Regions from separate parts of the Microbacterium shaanxiense genome, predicted to be linked through region 1. Evidence: predicted binding sites of a transcription regulator. Region 1 holds the regulator's gene; the other holds the start of a gene.
What was found. The regulator HrcA, encoded in region 1, represses chaperone genes, less so after heat shock. The targets are predictions, from matches to a motif close to TTNGCACTCGNNNNNNNCGAGTGCNAA.

Region 1 (7,578 bases):
GAGGCGCCCGTCACGTAGAAGACCCGCACGCCGAGCCAGTCGTTCAATGCGATCGCGAGAAGCACGATGCCGAGCGCCGCGACGATGACGTTGATGTTCATCGTGATGATCGACGTCGCCTGACCGATGCGGTCGGCGAGCTTGTACTGCCTAGACGCGGTGTACACGCCGAGCGCGATGCCGAGCACCGTCATGATGATCGTCGCACCGAGCACGAGCTCGGCGCTCACCCACATGCGGTAAGCGAGCTGCTCGTTCACCGAGCCGCCCGTCGGGCTCACGCCCCAGTCCCAGCGGAAGATCACCCCGCTGAACCAGTTCCACCACCGCTCCCAGATCGGGACGTTGGAGTCCAGATTGCGGGGGAGGAGAAGGTTGGAGATCTGCTCTTCGCTGAGCGGGGGCCTACGACCGACGAAGTTGTTCCGGGGGTTGAGGAAGCCCCAAGCCAGGAAGAACGTCAGATTGGTCGCGACCACGATCATCAACAACCAGCCGAGGGTACGGCGGAGGAGATACTTGATCAAGGTTTTGTCTTTCTCTTTTACAACGCGCTCGGGATCGTCCGATGCGACGTCGAATCGGGAGGATCGCCCGTGGCACTCAGTCCCACAGATCTGAACCAAGGCAACCTCGGGAGACTATCACCCGTCAAGTCGAATCGGGGATTAGGGCCCCCTGAACGTAGAATCGTCGGAACATGTCCCCACGCGCTCTCACTCCGCTCTCGCCTGCCGCGACGCCGCCTTCGCAGATCCGCAATTTCTGCATCATCGCCCACATCGATCACGGCAAGTCGACCCTCGCCGACCGCATGCTCCAGATCACCGGCGTCGTCTCCGACCGCGACATGCGGGCGCAGTATCTCGACCGCATGGACATCGAGCGCGAGCGCGGGATCACCATCAAGAGCCAGGCGGTGCGGATGCCGTGGCAGGACGACTCCCAGACGTTCGCGCTGAACATGATCGACACCCCTGGACACGTCGACTTCACCTACGAGGTGTCGCGGTCGCTGGCCGCATGCGAGGGTGCGATCCTGCTCGTGGACGCGGCGCAGGGGATCGAGGCGCAGACGCTCGCGAACCTCTATCTCGCGCTCGAGAACGATCTGCACATCATCCCGGTCCTGAACAAGATCGATCTGCCTGCCGCGGACCCGGACAAGTTCGCCAAGGAGCTCGCGGATCTCATCGGCGGGCGCCCCGAGGACGTGCTGCGCGTGTCGGGCAAGACCGGTGTGGGCGTGGAAGAGCTGCTCGACCGCATCGTGCGCGACATCCCTGCGCCCAAGGGCGACGCGGATGCTCCGGCCCGCGCCATGATCTTCGACTCCGTCTACGACGCCTACCGCGGCGTCGTCACCTACGTGCGGATGATCGACGGCAGTCTGTCCCCGCGTGAGCGCATCCAGATGATGTCGACGCACGCGAACCACGAGCTCCTCGAGATCGGCGTCTCCAGCCCTGAGCCGATCCCCTCCGACGGACTGGGTGTCGGCGAGGTGGGCTACCTCATCACCGGCGTGAAGGATGTGCGGCAGTCGAAGGTCGGCGACACCGTCACGACCAGTCGCGGCGGAGCGACCCAAGCGCTTCCGGGCTACACCGACCCCAAGCCGATGGTGTACTCCGGTCTGTACCCAATCGACGGAAGCGACTACTCGGAGCTCCGCGAGGCGCTCGACAAGCTGAAGCTGTCCGATGCCTCCCTCGTGTACGAGCCCGAGACGTCGGTGGCCCTCGGCTTCGGCTTCCGCTGCGGGTTCCTGGGCCTGCTGCACCTCGAGATCATCACCGAGCGGCTCGCGCGCGAGTTCGACCTCGACCTCATCACCACCGCTCCGAGCGTGATCTACGAGGTGACCACCGATACGGGCGAGAAGGTGACGGTGACCAACCCGAGCGAGTACCCCGACGGCAGGGTCGCGTCGGTCGCCGAGCCCATGGTGAAGGCGGCGATCCTCCTTCCGAAGGACTACGTCGGCACCGTGATGGAACTGTGCCAGACGCGCCGCGGTTCGCTGCTGGGCATGGAGTACTTCTCCGAGGAGCGGGTGGAGCTGAGATACAACATCCCCCTCGGCGAGATCGTGTTCGACTTCTTCGATCAGCTGAAGTCGAAGACCCAGGGCTACGCGAGCCTCGACTACGAACCCTCCGGCCAACAGGCCGCCGACCTCGTGAAGGTCGACGTGCTGCTGCAGGGCGACAAGGTCGACGCGTTCAGCGCGATCGTGCACCGTGACAAGGCGTACGCCTACGGCACTCTCATGGCGGAGCGGCTGCGCAAGCTGATCCCTCGCCAGAACTTCGAAGTACCGATCCAGGCGGCGATCGGTGCGCGGATCATCGCCCGCGAGACGATCAGGGCCCTGCGCAAGGACGTGCTCGCCAAGTGCTACGGCGGTGACATCAGCCGTAAGCGCAAACTGCTCGAGAAGCAGAAGGAGGGCAAGAAGCGCATGAAGATGGTCGGCCGCGTCGAGGTCCCCCAGGAGGCGTTCATCGCCGCGCTGAGCGGTGACGTCGACGGCAAGGACAAGAAGTAGCATTGCACCTCCCGCGGCGCGGGAGGTGTCCGTTCAGGTAACCCGAAGTAGGCTGGAACTCATGCGGCGCGGGACTTTCCGAGACGACACGGTGGACTATGCCGCCGTCGGGGCCACTCATGCCCCTGACCTGATGCAGTACCCGCCGGAGCGCAGCGTGCCGGCCGAGGACTCCTGGCGCATCGGCAGCGGCGAGGAACGATTCCGCTCCGCCGGTGAGGCGCTGCTGTCGTGGACGGCGCAGCGGGCGGCCGGGCTCGGCATCGAAGACGTGCGCCCCGCTGCCGGTCCGGCATACTCCGGGGTCAGCTTCGATGCGGAGGGCAATCCGATCGCGCCGAGCACGCGCGAGATCGAGCAGCGCTTCGACGCGGAGGGCGTGCCGTTCGTAGGACCGGGCATGACTCTGCGCCTGCATGGGCGGGTCGCCGGAATGCGTGCCGATGCTGAACTCCGCGTCATCTCGGTGACCGAGGAACCGCGGCGGATCGGATTCGTGCTCGGCACGGTCGGCGGGTCTGTCGTCAGTGGTGAAGAGCTCTTCGAGATCGAGTGGCGCGAGGGCACCGACGAGGTCTGGTTCACGGTCCGCGCGTTCGACGCACCCAACGCCTTGATCTATCGGATGCTGCGTACGCTCGTGAAGCGTCGTCGCAAAGAGCTCTTCGCGCGCTACCTCCGCGCGATCTCTCCGCTGTACGCGACGCCGCTGTGATGGCGCGACTCTGATGGCCGGGCCCTTGCCGCTCGGCGACCCCGCGCCGTCCGACGGCCGGCTTCCCGCCGACCTGCCGATCGATGCGGAGGTGCCATTCTCGGCATACCTGCACATCCCGTTCTGCCGCGTGCGCTGCGGATACTGCGATTTCAACACGTACACGTCCGGTGAGCTGCGCGGTGCGCGGCAGGAGGACTACGCCGACACGCTCTCCGCAGAGATCGCGCTCGCCCGACGGGTGCTCTCCGATGCGGGCGCACTGCGCCCGATGGACACGGTGTTCTTCGGCGGCGGAACGCCGACGCTGCTTCCGGCCGGAGACCTGGCGCGGATGCTGGAGCGCGCGGTCGACGCGTTCGGGATGGCCGACGGCGCCGAGGTGACGGTGGAGGCCAATCCCGATACGGTCACGCCCGCGGTCGCGCGAACGCTCGCGGATGCAGGGGTGACCAGGCTGTCGGTCGGCATGCAGTCCGCCGTTCCGCACGTGCTGGCCGCGCTCGACCGGACCCACCGGCCCGAGAACGTGCGCACGGCGGTCGACGCCGCGAAGGACGCGGGACTCGCCGTCAGCGTGGATCTGATCTACGGCGCGCCCGGGGAGTCCCTCGCCGACTGGGAGGCATCGCTGGATGACGCGCTCGCTCTGGATTCCGACCACATCTCCGCCTACGCACTGATCATCGAGGACGGCACGAAGCTCGCGCGCCAGATCCGTCGCGGCGAGGTGCCGATGCCGGACGACGACCTGCAGGCCGACATGTACGAGCTCGCCGACGCGCGTCTCGCGGCTGCGGGATACGACTGGTACGAACTGAGCAACTGGGCACGCAGCGACGAGCAGCGCTCGCGGCACAACCTGGCGTACTGGCGGGGGAGCGACTGGTGGGGTTTCGGTCCCGGCGCGCACAGTCACGTCGCGGGGCTCCGCTGGTGGAACGTGAAGCATCCTGCCGCGTACGCGCAGCGGATCGCGGCATCCGAATCGCCGGCGGCCGGAACAGAGCGTCCCGATGCGCAGGCGCACCTGCTGGAGCGGGTGCTGCTGGAGAGCAGGCTCGCGGAAGGTCTCGCGATCGCCGATGTTCCCGAGCACAATCGTGACGGCGTCGCAGGTCTCATCGCCGACGGACTGATCGACGGCGTCGCTGCGCTGCGCGGACGTGTGCGTCTCACACTGCGAGGACGGATGCTCGCGGATGCCGTGGTGCGCGCGCTGACCGACTGACGCGTGCTGCGGGTCTCCCGCCGGCTCTCAGCGCGCGCGGGGTAGAATTGGCACTCCGAGTATTCGAGTGCCAGATGGGAGGGTGCGACATGGTCACTGAACGCGGTCTTCAGGTTCTCAGAGCCATCGTGCAGGACTACGTCGAGTCGCACGAGCCCGTCGGCAGCAAGTCGATCGTCGACCGGCATTCCTTCGGCGTCTCGGCGGCGACGATCCGCAACGACATGGCGCAGCTCGAGGACGAAGAGCTGATCACCGCGCCGCACACGTCCTCGGGGCGCGTGCCGACCGACAAGGGATACCGCGTCTTCGTCAACCACTTGGCGCAGCTGCGACCGCTCTCGTCGGCGCAGCGCAGCGCCATCGAGTCGTTCCTCACCGATCCGACCGACCTCGACGACCTGATGGCGCGCACCGTCAGGGTTCTGACGCAGCTCACCGGTCAGGTCGCGCTCGCGCAGTACCCTTCGTTCGCGCGGGCGCACCTGACGCACATCGAGCTCGTCGCGCTCGCACCCAACCGACTGCTCGTGGTGCTGGTCACGGATGCCGGCGGCGTCTCGCAGCGCATCGCGGGTCTGCCCATCGATCTCGATGACGAGGATGTCGCTGTGCTGCGCGCCCGTCTGTCGGCGCTGCTCACCGGTCAGTCGGTGCGTGAGGCGTCCGATCGGGTGCAGCTGCTCGTCGAGGGGCAGAGCGACAACCGCACGGACGCGGCGGTGCGGGTGCTCGGGGGCATCATCGGCGAGGAGCTCGACGAGTTCCGGCAGGAGCGCCTGGTCATGGCGGGAGCGGCGACACTCGCGCGCCGCGAGCAGGATTTCCGCGGCAGCATCCATCCGCTGCTGGCAGCCATCGAAGAGCAGGTGACGCTGCTGCGTCTGATGAGCGAGATGGTCACCGACGAGCACGGACTCGCGGCGAGCATCGGCACGGAGAACGAGCCGTTCGGGCTCCCCGAGGCCTCGATCGTGGCGAGCAACTACCTGACGCCAGGCGGCACGGCGCGGGTCGGTGTGATGGGCCCGACGCGCATGGACTATCCGAGCAATCTCGCGGCGGCGCGGGCTGTGGCCCGTTATCTGTCGCGAATGCTCGATGAGGACGAAGCGAGCCGCTGACGCGGACCGCTCGACAGTTTGCACATGCAGGAAGGTGATTGTGGCGGACCACTATGAGGTTCTCGGGGTGTCGCGTGACGCGACGACGGACGAGATCAAGAAGGCGTACCGGAAGCTCGCTCGACAGCTGCACCCGGATGTGAATCCAGGCGAGGACGCGGCCGAGCGCTTCAAGAGCGTGACCCACGCCTACGACGTGCTCAGCGATGACGAATCGCGTCGTCGCTACGACATGGGCGGTGGCGACGGCGCCGGTGGCGGTGACTTCGGCGGTTTCGGAGGCTTCGGCGACATCTTCGAGACGTTCTTCGGAGCAGCCCAGGGCGGCGGCCGGGGCGGCCGGCCGCGGTCTCGTCGCGAACGCGGCCAGGACGCCCTGGTTCGCGTCACGCTCGACCTCGGCGACGTCGTGTTCGGGGCGCACCGCGACATCGAGGTCGACACGGCGGTGCTGTGCGAGACCTGTCAGGGCTCATGCACGCAGCCGGGCACCTCGCCCGTGACCTGCGACATCTGCGGCGGAACGGGGCACGTGCAGCGCCAGGTGCGCAGTCTGCTCGGCAACGTCGTGACGTCGCAGCCGTGTGGCAGCTGCGAGGGCTACGGCACCACGATCCCGCACCCGTGCGGCACGTGCGCCGGCCAGGGCCGCGTGCGCTCGCGTCGCACCGTCTCGCTCGACATCCCCTCGGGCGTCGAGACCGGTCTGCGCCTGCAGCTGCCGGGCTCTGGCGAGGTCGGCAGGGCGGGCGGCCCGAACGGCGATCTCTACGTCGAGGTCACCGTCTCGCCGCACGCCGCCTTCAGCCGTGACGGCGACGATCTGCTCGCGACGCTCGAAGTGTCGATGACCGACGCGATCCTCGGCACGGAGACGGCGATCGACGGCCTCGACGGCAAGGTGGATCTCGAGATCCGTCCGGGCGTCCAGTCCGGCGACGTGCTCACGATCAAGGGCCGCGGCATCACGCCGCTGCGCGGCACCCAGCGCGGCGACCTTCGAGTAGGCGTGCAGGTCGTGACACCGACCAAGCTCGACTCGTCGCAGCGCGCGCTGATCGAGGACTTCGCGAAGAAGCAGAAGGCGCCCGGTCCGCAGCTCGCACAGTTCCAACAGGGGCTGTTCTCGAAGCTGCGCGACAGATTCCGTCACTGATCGGAGGACCCTATGGCGTTGCACTTCCTGGTGGAGAGCTCGGGCTCGGCATCGATCGGCGACATCGTGTCCTTGACGGGCACCGAGGCCAAGCATGCGGCGGTCGTGCGGCGACTGCGCGTCGGTGAGACCGTGACGATCGGCGACGGTGCAGGTACGTGGCTGGACGGTGCGGTCACGGACGTGTCAGCGTCACGTGTCGACGTGAGGATCACCGGCCGAGTGCAGGCCGAGGCCCCGTCGACTCGACTCGTGCTCGTGCAGGCCCTCGCGAAGGGCGATCGTGATGAACTCGCGGTGCAGGCGGCGTGCGAGTTGGGCGTCGACGAGGTCGTGCCGTGGCAGGCAGCGCGGAGCATCTCGCGCTGGGAGGGCCCGAAAGCCGCCAAGGGACGCGACCGGTGGAGCGCGATCGTGCGGGAGGCATCCAAGCAGGCGCACCGCGCATGGGTGCCGGAGGTGTCAGCCCCTCTCACGACGGCGCAGCTCGTCGCGCAGACCGTGGGGCAGCGGATGCTGGTGCTCGATCCGACCGCCGACTCGCGGCTGTCGTCGGTCAGGCCGGACCACCGCGACATCGTGCTCATCGTCGGGCCGGAGGGCGGGATCGCCCCGGAGGAGCTCGCGACGTTCGAGGCCGCCGGTGCCGAACGGGTCCGCCTCGGCGACACGGTGCTGCGCACGTCGACGGCGGGCCCCGCGGCGATCGCCGTGCTGTCCGCGACACTCGGTCGCTGGTAAGCCCCCAGCCGAGCCTTCAGAAGCTCGCCGCCCGAGGGGCACCGCCCCGTAGACTGGGAA
Region 2 (7,578 bases), on a different contig from region 1:
TTGCGACGACGGGCATGGCGATACATGCCCGGATGATCCCACCTTATGGCGAGCGCGCTTTTGCTGGGTATCGGTGCGCTAACGATCTTGTTTCGCGTTGAATACGCCGCTCAGGCGCGCACTCACGCGACCGGCGCGACGCGGGTTCGTCTGCCTCGCCGACCCGCCCGCAGCAGGTCGATGACGAACACCGCGACCGCGATCCACACGATGATGAAACCGATCCATCGCTCAGGGGGCATGGGTTCGTGCAGCAGCAGCACACCGGTGAGGAACTGCATGATCGGGGTGATGAACTGGATCATCCCGATCACCGTGAGATCGATGCGACGGGCGCCGGAGGCGAACAGCAGCAGCGGCACAGCCGTGGCGACACCGGCGAGGAGCATGAGCACGGTGTGCCAGGTGCTCACGGTGCCGAAGGTGATGCCAGTGGTCTGCGCCACGACGACCAGCTGCACGATGGCGATCGGCATCAGCCAGAACGACTCGAGGGTGAGACCGCTCACGGCATCCACCGCGGGTCCGATCTTCTTCTTGATCAGCCCGTAGGTGCCGAAGGACGCCGTCAGCAGCAGCGCGATCCATGGGAACGCGCGGTACGCCACGATGATGACGACCACCGCGACGAGCGCGATGCCGATGGCCACCCACTGCAGTGTGCGGATGCGTTCGCGCAGCACGAAGACGCCGAGCAGCACCGTCGTGATGGGGTTGATGAAGTAGCCCAGCGCTGTCTCGACGACGTGCCCGCTGAGGGTTCCGATCAGGAACACCTGCCAGTTGACGTAGATCAGCAGACCGGCGAGCGCGGTCCACGCCAGCAGCCGCGGCTGCCGGATGATGGCGATGATGCGACGCCATCCGCGCGCGACGGTGAGCAGCAGCAGGCAGAACACGAGCGAGAAGACCACGCGCGCCGCGACGACCTCCCACGGCCCGGTCGGCACGAGCAGCAGGAAGTACAGCGGCAGGAGCCCCCAGATCAGGTAGGCGGCCACCGAGTACGCGGCTCCTGCTGCGCGGGTGCGGGGCGATGCTTCGAGGCTCACTGCTCCACCCTAGGACCGGCGGGGATGCGAAAAGGCCCGGATGCCGAAGCATCCGGGCCTTTTACGCTGTCGTCGAGTCGCTCAGCGAACGACGACGGCGAGAACGTCGCGAGCCGAGAGCACCAGGTACTCGTCGGCGCCGAACTTGATCTCGGTTCCGCCGTACTTGCTGTACAGGACGCGGTCGCCGACGGAGACGTCGAGCGGGACGCGGTTGCCGTTGTCGTCGATGCGGCCGGGGCCGACAGCCACGACCTCGCCCTCCTGGGGCTTCTCCTTGGCGGTGTCGGGGATGACCAGGCCACTAGCGGTGGTCTGCTCTGCCTCGACCTGCTGGATGACGATGCGGTCTTCGAGCGGCTTGATGGAAACCGACACGGTCTACCTCTTCTTTCTTGACGCTGACACGAAAGACTTGTTCGCACTCTCAACCCGAGAGTGCTAATCACAAGTGTAGGGCGTCGGCTGGCACTCATGCAATGCGAGTGCCAGTTTCGGCCGCGTAGGCTGAACCGGTGGAGATGTCCGAGCTGACCGCGCTGCTCACCCCCGAGGGCCTTCGGCTGCTCGACGAGGCGGGCACGATCTCATCGACCGCCGAGGTCGCGCAGACCGTGTCACGCCTTCGCGGAGCCGGGCACTCCCCTGATCTCGTGTCGGCTGTGGTCGGCCAGGCGCATCTGCGGTCCAAGGGCGCGGCGAAGTTCGGTGGCTTCGCCGAGCGGATGCTGTTCACCAGAGCAGGCCTCGAGCAGGCGACGCGTCTGGGAGTCGCCGCACGGCACGCCGGCCGCATGCGCCGGGCCGGGATCTCGCGCGTGGCCGATCTGGGATGCGGCATCGGCGGCGACTCCCTCGCCTTCGCAGGAGCCGGGCTCGACGTCGTGGCTGTGGACGCCGATGAGGTGACCGCCGCGATCGCCGCCTACAACCTGGCACCGTTCGGGGAGGATGCCGCGGTGCAGCACGGCACAGCCGAGGAGTTCGTGAGCGCGAACTTCGCGAGCGCTGACTTCGGAGAACTGCAGCATCGTCGGACGAGTTCGGCAGATTCCTCCGAAGATGCTGCACTTCTCCGAGATACGCGTACGGCGGTGTGGCTCGACCCTGCCCGCCGCACCACAGGTCACAGCGAGACGCGTCGGGTCACGGCATCCGACTACTCCCCCTCCCTCGACTGGGCGTTCGACCTCGCCTCGCGGATGCCGACCGGCATCAAGCTCGGCCCCGGCCACGATCGCGACGCCCTTCCCGCCGATGCCGAGGCGCAGTGGGTCAGCGCCGACGGCAGCGTGGTCGAACTGGTGCTGTGGTCCGGCGCTCTGGCGCGCGAAGGCGTGCGGCGTGCGGCGCTCGTGATGCGCGGCGACGAGTCGCACGAGCTCACGGCGGGGGCGGATGCCGAGGATGCCGGAGTCCGCGAGCTCGGCGCGTTCGTGCATGAGCCAGACGGCGCCGTCATCCGTGCCCGCCTGATCGGGGACGTCGCGCGGAGCATCGACGCGGGGATGCTGGACGAGAAGATCGCCTATCTCACTGGAGACGCGGCGCTGACGAGCCCGTTCGTGCAGTCGTTCCGGGTGCGCGGGGTGATGGCCGCGAACCCCAAGGCCATCAGCCAGGCGCTGCGCAGCAACGACATCGGCACGATCGAGATCAAGAAGCGCGGGATGGACGTCGATCCGGCGGCGTTCCGCAAGAAGCTCACTCTGAAGGGCTCGCAGAGCGCGACGCTGATCCTCACTCGTGCGGGCGACAGGCGGATGGCGATCCTGGCGGATCGCGTCTGAGGCTCAGCGAGGGGTCTCGCCGGTCTCGCCCTCGCTCACGAGGTCGTCGTGCGTCGGATCCTCGAACGTGAACTCGATCGGGTCGCCGGACCCTGGTCCGACCGGAGCGCCGGATGCATCGGCGTCGCGCGTGATCACGACCGACGCGATCATCTGGTCGGTGTAGCGCAGCGTGACGGACACCGAGCTCGGAGTCTCACCCACCCGGTACGGCACCATCATCGTCATCCCGTCCGTCTGCGCCTCTCCGATCGGCCCGCAGACGGAGGATGCGTCCGGACCACCCCCGTAGTAGATGCATGCCTGCTGACCGGACTCGCGCGTGCCGATCCAGATCTGCGTGTCGCCGTCGTACGCCGCGAGCATCGGCGACCATTCGTCGAGGCCGTCGTCGAGCAGTCTCTCGGCCGTCGCGCGCTGCTCGGAGTCGGTGAACTGGTCGAGGTAGTCCGTCCCGGAGGACGACCATCCCCGCTGGATCATCACGACCGGTTCGTCCTCCCGGACGAAGCCCATCGACGCACTGATCATCTCGGTGGCGTTCTCGGGCGCGTCTTCGAGAGAACCGGCCGGTGCGTCGCGGGACAGCATCCCGTACAGGCCGGTCTCGGCGATGGACTCCGTCGGCGCGCACGACGGCGCATCGTGTTCGCCGTCCTCGATGATCATGCACGTGATCTCGCCCGAGTCGCGCGTGCCCACCCACACGAGCACGTCGTCGTCCTCGGCCATCGGGAGGATCGAGCCGGCGTCGAGATTCGATTCCTCGGCGAGCTGCTCGCCGCGCACCTGCTGCTCGGCCGTGATCGGGATGCCCGGCCCGGTGTCGCGGCCGAACACGAGCCAGCCGATCCCGACTCCGAGGACGAGTGCGATGGATGCCGCGACGGCGAAGGCGAGCGGATGCCTGCGCCACGGCTGCCCCTCGGTCGAAGCGGACGCTTGGGGAGGGTCAGCGTTCGGCTCGTCTGACGAGGTGGTCGAGGTCGTCGAGGTCGACGAGGTCGTCGTACGGGGCTCGGGGTCTGGATCCGTCTCTGTTCGCGGAGCCGTCTCGGGCCCTGCGCCCGTTGCGAGCCCGCTCGCCTCAGGCACCGCGCCCACTTCGAGCCCGGCGTCCAACCTGCGATCCGGCGCTCCCGCTGGGGTCGCAGCACCCTCCGCCACCGCGGCGCTGCGCAGTCGGACGGGGTTCAACTCCCGCAGTCGATCGAGTTCCGCAGCGGTGATGCCGCCGTCAGGGCCGTAGGCCTTGGCCTGCAGCATCCGCAGCTCTGCGGTCTCGTCGGCGGACAGCATCCGTCAGCCCAGATTCTCGAACTGCATACCGGCCCAGATGAGCCAGCCCAGACTGTAGATGGTCGCGGTGATGCCGAGGATCAGCGCCCACAGCGCGATCGCGCGGCTCTCGACCGGTCGCCTGAGCGACATGATCGCGGCCACCACTGCGACGATCGCGAGCGGGATGCCCCAGCCGACGAACCACGATGCGCACAGCGCCACGATCGCCGCCAGCAGGGCCCACGGCGCCAGGCGGGTGTTGTCCTCAGCGACGGCTTCGTCATTCGGTGCCCACTGCACGGCCGGCATCCCCGCCGTGTCTGCAGGACCGCTGGCGACGACGGGCTCGACCCCGACCGGTCCGGTGGGCAGCTTCGTATAGCCGTCGCGAGGGGCGCCGGGCATCCGGGTCGCGCCGGCGGGGCGCTCGACCTCCGCCGAGGGCCGCTCGAGCGTCGGCTGATCCGACGCCGTGGTCTGCTCGCCGGGGTCGCTCATGTCGCGCTTGTCACTCATGCGGCATCTTCCGCCCGTGACTCGGCGATCTGGATCTCGGTGACCGGCAGGGTGGAGTCGGCCCCGAACGCGAGCGTCGACGGTCGGCGGCCCGAGCTGATGAGGTCAGCGGCGAGCGCGGCGATCATCGCGCCGTTGTCGGTGCACAGCGAAAGCGGCGGGATCCGCACGGTCACGCCGGCAGCCGCGGCTCGCTCGATCGCGACGTCGCGCAGCCGCTTGTTGGCGATCACGCCGCCGCCGAGCAGCAGTCGCGGCACTCCCAGATCGGCGCACGCGGCGAGCGCCTTCGTGACGAGCACATCGACGACGGCCTCGCGGAAGCTCGCGGCGACATCGGCCACCGGCACGTCCTCGCCCGCGGCCTCGCACCGCTCCACCCACCGGGCGACGGCGGTCTTCAGGCCCGAGAACGAGAAGTCGTAGCGGTGCTTCTCCATGTCGGAGGCACGAGAAAGGCCCCGCGGGAAGCGGATCGCCTTCGGATCGCCCTCTGCGGCCGCACGATCGATCTCCGGTCCTCCCGGGTACGGCAGCGAGAGCAGCCGGGCTACCTTGTCGAAGGCCTCGCCTGCCGCGTCGTCCATGGTCTCGCCGAGCAGTTCGACGTCGGTCGTGAGATCGCGCACGTGCAGCAGCGAGGTGTGACCGCCCGAGACGAGCAGCGCGATGGTCGGATACTCGAGCGGGTCGGAATCCGGCGTCACGATGTCGGCGGCGATGTGACCGACGAGATGGTTCACGGCGTACAGCGGCTTGCCGAGCGATACGGCGAGTCCCTTGGCCGCACCGACGCCGACCATGAGCGCACCGGCCAGCCCTGGGCCACTGGTGACGGCGACGGCGTCGAGATCTTCCAGCCGCACCTGCGCCTCGGCGAGCGCGGCCTCGATCGACGGCTGCAGCGCTTCGAGGTGCGCGCGGGCGGCGACCTCGGGGATGACGCCGCCGTAGCGGGCGTGCTCGTCCATGCTCGAGGCGATCGTGTTCGACAGGAGCGTGCGGCCGCGGACGATGCCGATGCCCGTCTCGTCGCAGCTCGTCTCGATGCCGAGGACCAGGGGTTCGCTCATGACGTGGTCTCCTTCGAGGCGGCATCCCGACTTTCGGTCTCACCGTGATGGGCGGAGTTCGCATCGTCGGGCGGAGGATTGCGGGGGATCTCTCCGACCAAGGCTGCGTTCTCCGCCCGAGCCTGCGGGGCCACCGACGCAGCCCACCGCCGTAGCTCGAGTTTCATCACGATCGCATCGACACCGTCCGGCTGGTAGTAGCGCGGGCGGCGGGCGATCTCCTCGAACCCCTCCGAGATGTAGAGGCCCTCTGCACCGGGATTGTCGGCGCGGACCTCGAGGAACACCTCACGGGCACCACGGGCGGATGCTTCGTCGAGCAGAGTCCGCAGCATCCTGCGACCTCTCCCCTCCCCGCGCCGCGCCTCGATCAGCGCGATCGTCTGGATGTCGGCATCCGCATTCCCACGGATCGAGCGGAGTCCGGCGTAGCCGATCACCTCGCCGCCGTCCTCGTCGACGAGGTAGTGGCTGTACTCGGTCACGAGCTCGGCCGCCATCGACTCCGCGCTCCACGCGTCGGTCGGAAAAGAGGCGTTCTCGATCGCCATGATCGCGTCGAGGTCGGCGGGGGTCGCAGTGCGGATGGTCACAGTCCCACCCGCTTCGGTGCGCCGGGCATCGTGACATCGGGCTGACGCAGGTAGAGGGGTTCGGCGCCGACGAGCTCGCGTCCGGCGTGCGCCGCGCGGATGCCGACGCGGGCCAGGGCCGCCCCGTCCAGCGTCGTGACCTCGCGCCCGTCGAGTCCGTCGAGGTACGCCTCGGCACCGGTGCGCGGCACGAGCACGGTCTCGGACATGAGATGCGGGATGCCGTCGTCGTCGAGCCCGCGGAACAGGCTGATCGCGACCTCGCGGCGGCGAGCATCCGTCACGATCGCGAACGTGCCGATCTGCGGGTTCTCCTCGAGAACGGCGAGGGCGGCGCCGAAGTGGCTGGGCACGGCGATCACGTCGATGCCGCGGCCGAGCGCGAACGCGCGTGCGGTGGCGATGCCGATGCGCAGGCCGGTGAACGGGCCGGGGCCCATGCCCGCGACGACGTGCGTGATCTCGTCGCCCGCTTCGGCGAGAGCCCGCTGCAGCAAGGTGCCGACGACTTCGGCGTGCCCGAGCGGGTCGGGGCTGGACGCGTCGGCGCGGCGACGACCATCGGCGTCGACGATCGCGACGGCCGTGCCCAGGGAGGTGTCGACTGCGAGAATCACCTCTCCAGGGTAGTCGGCCGCGCGCCGTGGTCGCTGAGGGGCGTCCTGGTCCCTTTCGCGGCGCTCACTGCCGGGAGTGGGTCCCGCCCGCCCGCACACTTGTCAGTGGATCTGCACACCTGTCAGCGTGAACTGCCCTGTTTCCGCTGACAACTGTGATCCGGACTGACACCTGTACCGGCATCCGCCGTGCGTGAGGCCCGCGGCGTCCAGCGCGGCGCGCACCGCCTAGCGGACGACGCGCTCGATCGTCACGACGCGCGGTGCGTCAGCATCCAGATCCTCATCCGCCACGTCGTCACCGGCGGCGCCGACCGGGCGCTCGAGTTCGATGTCCCACCAGGCGTCCGCGATCGACGGGGCCATCTCGCGCCCCCACTCGATCACGACGACGGAGCGCATGAAGTCGATGTCGAGATCGTCGAGCTCTGCGGCCGACCCCAGCCGGTACGCGTCGACGTGCACGAGCGGCGCACGGCCGACGAGCGACGGATGCGTGCGCGCGATCACGAACGTCGGGCTCTGCACCGGTCCGCGCACGCCGAGCCCCTCCGCGAGGCCGCGGGTGAACGTGGTCTTGCCGGCCCCGAGCGGACCTGTGAGCACCAGCAGGTCCCCCGGCTCCAGCTGCTCGCCGATGACGAGGCCGAGGTGCT

Region 2: the regulator HrcA is predicted to act here: its motif matches at 1,518-1,544, upstream of groES (co-chaperone GroES).

The regions. Positions count from the first base shown of each region.
Region 1 covers NZ_BAAGXE010000004.1:267,846-275,423, reverse strand. Annotated here, with positions in the region: gene ACYVG2_RS14800 (ABC transporter permease) at 1-527, opposite strand, end outside; gene lepA (translation elongation factor 4) at 701-2,551, shown strand; gene ACYVG2_RS14790 (DUF1990 family protein) at 2,613-3,266, shown strand; gene hemW (radical SAM family heme chaperone HemW) at 3,280-4,497, shown strand; gene hrcA (heat-inducible transcriptional repressor HrcA) at 4,587-5,621, shown strand; gene dnaJ (molecular chaperone DnaJ) at 5,662-6,777, shown strand; gene ACYVG2_RS14770 (16S rRNA (uracil(1498)-N(3))-methyltransferase) at 6,790-7,518, shown strand.
Region 2 covers NZ_BAAGXE010000001.1:129,361-136,938, reverse strand. Annotated here, with positions in the region: gene rarD (EamA family transporter RarD) at 123-1,052, opposite strand; gene groES (co-chaperone GroES) at 1,134-1,430, opposite strand; gene ACYVG2_RS00615 (class I SAM-dependent methyltransferase) at 1,568-2,842, shown strand; gene ACYVG2_RS00610 (hypothetical protein) at 2,846-4,141, opposite strand; gene ACYVG2_RS00605 (hypothetical protein) at 4,145-4,639, opposite strand; gene tsaD (tRNA (adenosine(37)-N6)-threonylcarbamoyltransferase complex transferase subunit TsaD) at 4,636-5,712, opposite strand; gene rimI (ribosomal protein S18-alanine N-acetyltransferase) at 5,709-6,305, opposite strand; gene tsaB (tRNA (adenosine(37)-N6)-threonylcarbamoyltransferase complex dimerization subunit type 1 TsaB) at 6,302-6,922, opposite strand; gene tsaE (tRNA (adenosine(37)-N6)-threonylcarbamoyltransferase complex ATPase subunit type 1 TsaE) at 7,151-7,578, opposite strand, start outside.